Regions from separate parts of the Rhizobium sp. ZX09 genome, predicted to be linked through region 3. Evidence: riboswitches for the same ligand, from Rfam matches in the RefSeq annotation. Region 3 holds a riboswitch; each other region holds the start of a gene.
The links. Region 3 has a riboswitch for cobalamin ahead of BTN45_RS02535 (CbtB domain-containing protein). Riboswitches for the same ligand answer to the same signal wherever they lie in the genome.
Positions count from the first base shown of each region.

Region 1: it holds a riboswitch for cobalamin, as region 3 does, so the genes downstream of both, BTN45_RS21710 (ABC transporter substrate-binding protein) here and BTN45_RS02535 (CbtB domain-containing protein) in region 3, are expected to answer to the same signal.
Region 2: it holds a riboswitch for cobalamin, as region 3 does, so the genes downstream of both, bluB (5,6-dimethylbenzimidazole synthase) here and BTN45_RS02535 (CbtB domain-containing protein) in region 3, are expected to answer to the same signal.

Region 1 is NZ_CP031364.1:1,521,988-1,525,257, forward strand. Features, by position in the region: gene BTN45_RS21705 (GNAT family N-acetyltransferase) at 1-591, shown strand, start outside; cobalamin riboswitch at 717-951, shown strand; gene BTN45_RS21710 (ABC transporter substrate-binding protein) at 1,110-2,141, shown strand; gene BTN45_RS21715 (iron ABC transporter permease) at 2,138-3,166, shown strand; gene BTN45_RS21720 (ABC transporter ATP-binding protein) at 3,163-3,270, shown strand, end outside.
Region 2 is NZ_CP031363.1:1,343,048-1,346,317, forward strand. Features, by position in the region: gene BTN45_RS06600 (DUF2865 domain-containing protein) at 1-728, shown strand, start outside; gene bluB (5,6-dimethylbenzimidazole synthase) at 934-1,626, opposite strand; cobalamin riboswitch at 1,762-1,945, opposite strand; gene BTN45_RS06610 (TolB family protein) at 2,016-2,846, opposite strand; gene BTN45_RS06615 (NAD+ synthase) at 3,084-3,270, opposite strand, start outside.
Region 3 is NZ_CP031363.1:525,221-528,490, forward strand. Features, by position in the region: gene BTN45_RS02530 (cytochrome c) at 1-770, shown strand, start outside; cobalamin riboswitch at 817-1,055, shown strand; gene BTN45_RS02535 (CbtB domain-containing protein) at 1,214-1,396, shown strand; gene BTN45_RS02540 (CbtA family protein) at 1,407-2,120, shown strand; gene BTN45_RS02545 (hypothetical protein) at 2,124-2,438, shown strand; gene BTN45_RS02550 (type 1 glutamine amidotransferase family protein) at 2,609-3,175, opposite strand; gene BTN45_RS02555 (GNAT family N-acetyltransferase) at 3,197-3,270, opposite strand, start outside.

The DNA.
Region 1 (3,270 bases), on a different replicon from region 3:
CTTCTGGCGAAATACCCGGCAACCGTCTTGCGGCTGAACGCCACCGACGTTTCACGTCGTCTTTTTGCAGGGCTAGGCTTTTCCGGAGATGCGGAAAAGGTGCAGCTGTTTCGGGGCAGGGCGCGCTCCCCCGTGCAGACACCGGGGCTTGGCAGAAAGCAACGGATCGAGCCCCTCTCGGAAGATCATTTGTCGGCGGTCGTGACGATTGACCGGGTGGCTTTGGGCGTATCGAGGCGGGGCGTGCTGCAACGCCTTCTGCGCGACAATACTGGCTATGGCCTTTTCGAGGTCGATCGTCTGGTGGCTTTCGCGCTGCGCCGGGCGGCCGGGCGAGGTCACATCGTCGGTCCGGTCGTCGCAGTTGAGGAGAAAGATGCGGTCGCGCTGGTGAGTCGGCATTTTGCCGATCTGGACGATCAGCTCGTCCGTCTGGATGCCGTGCAAGACCAGGGCGTATTGACCGATTTTCTGACGCAATCCGGCCTGGTCGTGATCGAAACTCTTACCACCATGTCGAAACAGGCGCCGCAGCCTGCGGGTTCGGGTCCGGCGAGGATTTTCGCCCTTGCGGGTCCATCGCTGTGCTGAAGCGCAGTTTTGAACCGCCTCAATTCGACTGATTATGTGGTGGTCCTGTTTCGGGCGTCGCCCGACGCGATGCGTTCCGCTGCGCTAGAAACATGCTTTGATGATTGACGCACTGCCCCTTGACCCTTATGTGAGAAAGCGACGGTTCCTGCAGCCGAAAGGCGAAGGGATTAATAGGGAACACGGTGCGGGTGATGATTATCGCCCAATGCCGTGGCTGCCCCCGCAACTGTAAGCGGATTGCCGCTCATCCTCGTGACGCCGATGGCGTCATGCCACTGCATTCTCCGGAATGCGGGAAGGCAGATGAAAGGCGCAAATCCGTGAGTCAGGAGACCTGCCGTCAAAATATAAACCATCGTTACGGGCGGGGAAGCCCGGAAGAGGAGATTGTAATGTTATTTCATAACATTTGGTTTGCGTCCTGTTACCGTTCTCCGTACAAGACGTTCCGTGGTTGCTGCGCATTCTGACGCCGCTGCTCTGGAACAAGCGATTTCATTTCGATTGGAGAACACATGTTTCATTCTGGACGCCTGCCGGTCCGCGCCGGCTTTCTCGCTGCTGCGCTTGCAGTTCTGCCCGCCGCCACCGCCACTGCCGCGGAAACGGTATATCCCTTGACAATCAAAAGCTGCGGTCACGACATCACTTTCAAGCAGCCGCCCGCCCGCGCCGTCTCCGTCGGCCAGAGCACGACTGAGGTTCTTTATCTGCTCGGACTGGCCGACAAGGTCGTTGGCACGGCCCTGTGGATCGGCCCGGTCCTTTCGGGCTATGAGGAGGCCAATTCCAGGGTGGAGCGTCTGGCCGACAATGATCCTAGCTTCGAGGCCGTCGTTGGAAAGAGGCCGGACCTCGTCACAACGCAGTTCCAGTGGCAGATCGGCCCCGAGGGCGTTGTCGGTACGCCGGCGCAATTCGCCGAACTCGGCATTCCTGTTTACACCTCGCCGGCAGATTGCGTGGGCAAGGACAATTCCGGGGGCGGCGACGGCGTGCGCAAGGCCGGCTTCACAATGGATTTGATCTATCAGGAAATCCGCGACCTTGCGCAGATTTTCAACGTCCAGGATCGCGGCGAAGAAGTGGTCAATGATCTCAAGAAAAGGGAAGAGGCTGCCCGCGCAAAGATTGCTTCCGCAAACGGCAAGCTTTCCGCCGTCTTCTGGTTCTCCAGCGCGGAACTGGATATCGATCCCTATGTGGCGGGCCGCAACGGCGCGCCCGGCTACATCATGTCGGCGCTCGGCCTGAAGAATGTGATCGAGAGCGACGAAGAATGGCCAACGGTCGGTTGGGAAACCATCGCCAAGGCCAATCCCTCGGTGATTGTGGCCGGAAAGATGGACCGCCGCCGTTTCCCGGCTGACGACATCGCCGTCAAGCAGAAATTCCTCGCCACCGATCCCGTGGCCAGCATCATGCCAGCTGTCAAGGAAGGTCACGTCTTCGAGATGGATGCCCAAGCGATGAACCCGACCATCCGGACGATCGAAGGCATTGAAACGCTGGCTGAGGCAATTTCGGCTGCCGGTCTCGCCAAGTGAGCGGGTTTTCAATCCATCTCGGCAGAGGAGGGCTGGTTTTTGCCGCGCTCGCCCTGCTGCTCGGCGCGCTGATGGCCGGGGCGGCCATCGGCGAAACCGCCATTCCATTCGATGTGGTGGCGAAAACCATCGCCAACCGGGTGTTTGACGCCGGTTATCCGCTGGAGCCGCTGGATGAGGGAATTGTGTGGAGCTATCGTCTCAGCCGCGCCGTCGTGGCCGCCTGCTGCGGGGCTTCACTGGCGCTTGCCGGCGCGGTTCTGCAATCGCTGCTGCGCAACCCGCTTGCCGACCCCTATATCCTCGGTATTTCCGCGGGCGCCTCCACCGGAGCGGTGGGCGTGGCCCTTCTCGGCTTTGGGGCGGGCTTTCTGACAATGCCGGCGGGGGCACTGATCGGTGCCTTCGTCGCATTCTCGCTTGTCAGTCTTCTGGCGGTGCGTGCAGGGCACGGCAACAGTGCCATCATCCTGGCCGGGGTGGCCGGTTCGCAACTGTTCAATGCCATGACGTCCTTCATCGTCACCAAATCCGCCAATGCCGAACAGGCGCGCGGTATCATGTTCTGGCTGCTGGGGAACCTCTCGGGCGTGCGCTGGCCGGATGTGTGGCTGGCCCTGCCGGTCAGTGTTGCCGGTCTTGCGGTTTGCCTCTGGCACGCCCGGGCGCTTGATGCTTTCGCCTTCGGCGGGCAGGCGGCCGCCTCGCTCGGCATTCCGGTGCGGCGGACCTATGCAGTACTGATCTCGGTTTCGGCGATCATGACGGCGGTGATGGTCTCGCTGGTCGGGTCCATCGGCTTTGTCGGCCTCGTCATTCCCCACGCGGCACGCATCTTCGTCGGCGTCCGCCATGGGCTGCTGCTGCCGGTGACAGCATTGACCGGTGCGGTATTCATGATCATCGCCGATATTCTCTCCCGCATTGTCATTCCCGGGCAGGTGCTGCCCATCGGTGTCATCACCGCGCTTGTCGGCGCGCCCGCCTTCGCCTTCATCCTCGGACAGAAGAGGGGACGTTCGTGAAGCTATCCGCTCATGACCTGAAATTTCGCGCAGGCAATATCGACATCGTACGCGGTGTCTCGCTCGATGTCGGTTCCGGAGAGTTTCTCGGCATAATCGGCCCG
Region 2 (3,270 bases), 820 kb from region 3:
ATACCAGGCGCGAGCGCATTCTTGCCGCCCTCGATGCCAATGGCTGCACCCCCGCTGAGGAGATGAACCGTCAAGCATCGCCTGCACCCGATGTGACGCGTTATCCCGATGCCTTCAGGCAGAATGGCGGTGAGCCGGGACAGGCGGGCCTTTCCCCTTACCCCAACGCCGCGGAGGGCGGGCTTCGCACACTCTGCGTGCGCACCTGCGACGGCTCATTCTTCCCGATCGCCTCCAACGCCTCGCCGCTCGATTTCCGCGCCCAGGCCGAACAGTGCCAGAAAATGTGCCCGGGAACCGAGACGGAGCTCTATTTCCACTCCATGACGGATCAGGAAACAGCAGACATGGTGTCCGCTGAAACCGGCAAACCCTACAAGGACCTGCCGACCGCCTTCGCCTATAGCAATGCCTCAACGAAAGCGCCCGGCTGCGCCTGCAACATGGCCGCCTATCACGAGGAGATGCAAAAGCAGGAACAGGCGTCCCGGCCGGAAGCCGAAAAGCCCTATTCCAGCATCACCACCATTCCATCGCCGCAAGGTGACAAGGCCCCGAAGCCCGCCGAGCAGCAGGCCGCAAAGCCGCCGGAACAACCTGTTCCTGAGCGCGACTATGACCCGAACGACACAAAAGTACGCGTCATCGGGCCCAAATTCCTGCCGGACCAGACCGGCAAGATCGACCTGAAGAACCCGGCGCTGAAGGGTATCCAGCCACAGCAGTGAAATCTCTTCTGCACGCGGAATGGTGCGAGCGCGTGCCCCTTGTTTCTTCTCCCCGGCGGGGAGAAGTCCGCGGCAGCGGGATGAGGGGGCAAGCTCTCCGTAAATCTCTGTCTTTGCCCCCTCATCCGACCCTTCGGGCCACCTTCTCCCCGGCGGGGAGAAGAAATGCGCGGCAACGTCCCGCCCTGTTCGCAGGCCTCCGGGCCTACACCCCACCCCAGCGGTTACGAAACACAAGCTCTTCCAGCGGCACGCGCTGCCGCCAGCCCTTCACCGCCAGTTCCGGTTCGGTATAAAGTGTATCGACGCGACCGAGGCACAGCCAGGCGACAATCTCGATATGATCAGGGATATCCAGAATGGCCCTGATATCGCTGTCGTGGAAAATGCTGACCCAGCCGACGCCGACGCCTTCGGCGCGGGCCGCGAGCCAGAGGTTCTGGATGGCGCAGACGGTGGAATAGACATCCGTGCGTGCATTATGGGTGCGACCCAGCTCCACCTTGCCACCCCGTGTCGGATCGCAGGTCACGCAGATGCTGAGCGGCGCCTTGCGGATGCCTTCGAGCTTCAGGCTGCGATAAAGCGCCTGCTTTTCACCCGTAAACATCGCCGCCGCCTCTTCATTGGCGCGGCTGAAGGCCACCCATGCCGCCTGGCGCACGGCGCCATCGGTGACGAGGGTGAAGTTCCACGGCTGCATGAAACCGACCGATGGCGCCGAATGCGCCGCCCTCAAAAGGCGCTCGATGAGATCATCCGGCAGCGGGTCCGGCAGGAACTGGTCGCGCACATCGCGGCGGGTTTCGATGGCACGATAGACGGCCTCACGCTCCTCGCCGGAAAACGGGCGGGCGGGCGAAAGCGCGTGATCGAACGGGTTGGAGTCGGGCGGCATGGTGACGGGCGACATGGTGACGGGCGGTTCGGTCGGCATCGTTTATCCCTAACAATGCGGGGCGGGCCGGTGCCGAAACCATGGGAGGTTTGCAGCGACGACGCGCTTTTCCAGCGACCTGCCGCCGTCCGCGCGGTTCGGTCCATCCTGCCAGGCCGGTCTTCTGACTAAGCTTCATCCGCCCCGTTTCGCCTTCCCGAATTGCTCCAGTGGCATGAGAAACAGAGCATCCGCCTCACAGCGTTGGGCACGTTCCGGTTTTTCACCGGATTCCCGATTCTCCCGCCGAAGGGCGGGCACCTGACGGGTGAAGCTATGGGCAAAAAAGCTTGCGAACACAAGTGCGGTGCAGGTGGTGCGGCAATGTGGCCTGCCGCACCTTACCTTCATCACTCCACCGGGAAATATCTGACATAAGCGAACTCGTCGCCATCAGGTGACCAGTTGGGGGAGTTCATCGTGCCCTGCCCGCCAAACAGCTCGAAAAGCGTTTCGACATTGCCGCCATCCATATCCATCAGCCGCACCCGCACGTCGAGATCGCGGGGATGATCGAACACGTCGCCGTCATAGGAAATGAAGACAACCTTGTCCCCCCTTGGTGACGGGTGCGGAAACCAGTCGCCATAGGAGCTGTCGGTGATGCGCTCCACGGCTGAGCCATCCACCCGCACCCGCCAGATTTGCATCCGTCCGGTGCGGCTGGAATTGAAATAGATCCACGCGCCGTCAGGCGAATAATCCGGCCCGTCATTGCGGCCCTCGCCATGGGTAAGGCGTGTTTCAACGCCGCTGTTTATGTCCATGGAATAGATATCGAAAATCTGATCGCGAATGCCGCAATACGCAAAGCTTTTCCCATCCGGTGACCAGCCGTGCCAGTAGGAAGGAAGGTTCCTTGTCATTAGCCGCGGCGCGCCGCCCGCCGATGACAGGAGATAGATGGCGCTTTTGCCGAACTCCACCTTGTCGGAAATGGCATAAAGCGAACCGTCAGGCGAAATGCCGTGGTCGTTGTTGCAGAGCGTGGCAAAGCCGGTATCGACCTTCTCCGGCGACACGTCACCGGCAAGAGACAGACGATAAAGCAGCCCTTCGCTGTTCAACAGCAGATATTGTCCATCCGGCGACCAGTTCGGCGCTTCGAAAAGATCGGGCGTCTGCCACATCACCCGCATCTGCCGGGTGCGGATGTTGAAGATTTCGATGGAGCTGCGCATTCTGCCTCCGTTGTGGAACGATCGCATGCCACCTGTTTCTTCTCCCCGCCCGGGGAGAAGTCCGCGGCAGCGGGATGAGGGGGCAAGGGTCGATGTATACGGAGAGCTTGCCCCCTCATCCGACCCTTCGGGCCACCTTCTCCCCGGCGGGGAGAAGAAATATGCCGCACCGCCTCACAATGCGCTTGCCCAATTCATTAAGCAGGGACGGCGTTAAACGCGCCTTCCCAAAACGCCCTACCGATCACGGAACCGGTTGGTGATCGGATAACGCCGGTCCCGCCCAAAGTTCTTCTTGGTGATCTTCACACCCGGCGCCGATTGCCGGCGCTTGTACTCGGCGAGGTAAAGCAGATGCTCCACCCGGTGCACGGTCGCCACATCATGGCCGCGCGCCAGAATTTCCTCGACCGACATTTCCTTC
Region 3 (3,270 bases):
TGTTCTGGGCGGGCGGCTGCGCAAGCTGTCATGCCGCGCCGGATGCTAAGGGTGAAGCGCTGTTGACGCTTTCAGGCGGGCAGGCACTGAAAAGCCCCTTCGGCACCTTTCATGTTCCAAATATTTCGTCTGATCCGCAGCACGGCATCGGCGGCTGGACGCTGGCGGAATTTGGCGATGCCATGACGCGTGGTGTGGGAAAGAACGGCGAACATCTCTATCCCTCCTTCCCCTATGCCTCTTATGCCCGGATGACGCAGAAGGACATCAATGACCTCTTCGGTTATCTGAAGGCCCTGCCTGCGAGCCAGAACGATGCGCCCGCCCACGATCTGCCGTTCCCCTTCAACATGCGCATGGCGCTCGGCGGCTGGAAGTTCCTGTATTTCGACCCTTCGGCACCGCCGCGCGTCGAGCTGGCCAATGCCAATGCCGAACTTCTGCGTGGCCAATATCTGGTGGAAGGTCCGGGCCATTGCGGCGAATGCCACACGCCGCGCAATGCGCTCGGTGGCTTCCTGAAGGGCAAGTGGCTGGCCGGCGGCCCCAATCCGGAAGGCGAAGGCCGCATTCCGGACATTACCCCCGGCTCGCAAAGCATCGGAAGCTGGGCCGAGGCCGATATTTCGAGCTATCTCGAAACCGGCTTCACCCCGGAATTCGACAGTGTCGGCGGTTCCATGGTGAAGGTGCAGCAGAACATGGCGCATCTGACAGCCGAGGACCGCGACGCGATCGCCGCCTATCTGAAGGCGATCCCGGCGCGCTGAGGGTCCCGTTGGCATGCGTGCCCATTGACTCCCGTCCCGACTCGGCGGATAACAACCCTGTGATGGTTCCTTCCGGGCGTTCCGGAAGGTGAAAAGGGAACACGATAGGGAGAAATCCTCATTCGTGGCTGCCCCCGCAACTGTGAGCGGAGAGCCTGAAACGAAATGCCACTGGCAGACCCTTCGACCGAACCGGCGTTTCCGGTTGAGGCGAGGTGATGCCGGGAAGGTGTTTCAGGTTTTGACCCGTAAGCCAGGAGACCTGCCATCACGGAAATGTCCATGCCGGCGGGGTGTCCGGAAGAGCGGAATGTCAGGGTGGCAAGATCGATGCCCCCTGTGTCAGTCTCGTATCCCCGTGGTGAAGTGTATCGCAGGCGGTCGCATGGCTTTGCCGTTCGACCGCATCCAGAGGCGCGGGGTCGCGCCGGAGAGGGGTCACCATGTCCATCCACCAGAATACGGCCAATTCAGCCGTTTCAGCAAAAACGGGCAGCTTCGCGCAATCGCTGACGGCGATCGTGCTTGGCCTGTTCGTTGTCGGTTTTGTCGGTTTCTCGCATGTGGAAGCCGTTCACAATGCCGCCCATGACACGCGTCATGCCAATGCCTTCCCCTGCCATTGAGGGGAATGTCATGTCGTCTTTTCGCAATATCGTCTTTACCGCCGTTCTCGTCGGCATCCTCGGCGGCTTAGCCGTTTCAGCCATGCAGGCCTTCGGCACCACGCCGCTCATCCTTCAGGCAGAGACCTATGAGGGCGCGGGCGGTGAAGCTGCCCACAGCCACGAGGCCACGGCGCCCGGTGCTGTGGTTCCCGCCCACGAGCACAATGAAAAGGCCTGGGCTCCGGCCGATGGTTTCGAACGCACTGCCTATACGGTTGCCGCCAATGTCCTGACCGCGATCGGTTATGCGCTGGTGCTGACCGGACTGATTTCGCTGCGCGGCACCAATGGCGCCTGGCGTGAGGGGCTTTTGTGGGGCGTTGCCGGATTTGCCGCCGTCATGCTCGCCCCGATGATCGGCCTGCCGCCGGAACTGCCGGGCAGCCCCGCCGCAGCACTTGAGGCACGGCAGATCTGGTGGCTCGCAACCGTTGCCGCAACAGCCGGCGGCATCGCGCTGATCGCCTTCCGTCGCGAACCCTGGGCCATCGTCCTGGCGCTGGTGCTGATCGTCGCGCCGCATGTGGTGGGTGCGCCCCTGCCGCCGGAAGGCGAACATGCACTGGCACCGCTGCCGCTGGAGCGTCAGTTCATCGTCGCCGCTACGGTTACGAGCTTCGTCTTCTGGGCTTTGCTCGGAACATTGAGCACGTTTTTCCTCAACCGCTTCCAGTCGGCCTAAGTCATGGAGGACGCAGCGGATTGGAGTGAGGAACTCGATGCGCTGCGTTTTGCAGTTCCCGGTCACGGCGCTTACTGCGCCGTGCATCGTCTCGCCTTCAAGGCGGTACTGGGCCCGAGCCCGGCGGATGAGGCGGCTCTTGCCTTTTTCCAACACCATCAGGCCGCCTTTGTGGCGGCGGCACTCGCCAAGATCAAACGTGCAAATTTACCCGCCGGCCGCAGCCTGCATCTGAACAGCCGCGATATTCGCCGGGCGATTGCCGGGGAGGGCGGCGATCACACAGCACGTGTGTGCCGGGTGCTGGATCAGCGATAATCATCGCTGTTCTCACCTCCGTCATCCCGGCCCTGAGCCGAAATCCATCCAGCCCAAGTCCTTGGGCTGAAAGAAGTCATCTCGCCGCGCAGATGCGCGTCGGCTGGATTCCGGCTCAAGGCCGGAATGACGGGGAGTAGGGGAGTGCAAACAACCGAGGCGGCTATGCCTCAGCGATGCTCCGCCGCAAAAACCTGAAGTTCGGCCTCGGCTTCCGGACCAAAGAGGCCGAGGCTTTTCAGAATTTCCACCGCGAAACTGACCGGCGCGCTGCCGGCCGCGGTAATGATCCCGCCATCGTTGACCGCTTTCGGCTGGTCGCGGTAAAGCGTCTCGCCGCTATAGGCCGAATAGGCCCTGTGCGAAGCCAGCGAATTGCCGGTATGGGCAACGGCGTTCAGAACGCCCGTGCCTGCCAGCGCACTTGCCGCCGCGCAGATGCCGGCCACCAGTCGGTTCTTCTCGCGAAACCGGCGCACCAGTTCGCCGAGATCGGCAGCTGTTCCCTTTTCCCAGCTCAGGCCTCCGGGAATGACGAGCGCATCGATGTCAACGGCATCGAGCGCGTCATAGGATGTATCCGGCGTCACCTTCAGCCCGCCCATGGAGGTTACCGGCCGTCCGTCCGGCGTGGCATAGACGATTTCGACACCGAGATAGCTGCGCGCCGCGGCGGCAAGCAGCGCCGGCTCCCAGTCCGCAAAATCCTGGGCGAGCGCAATGGCGATCCGTGTCATGGTCGTCTCCGTGTTTTTTAATCAGGCGATGGACTGCATATAGCGCATGCCGGTCACCGGGCGGGGCGCGAAATCCATGTTTTCGTAGAAACGAT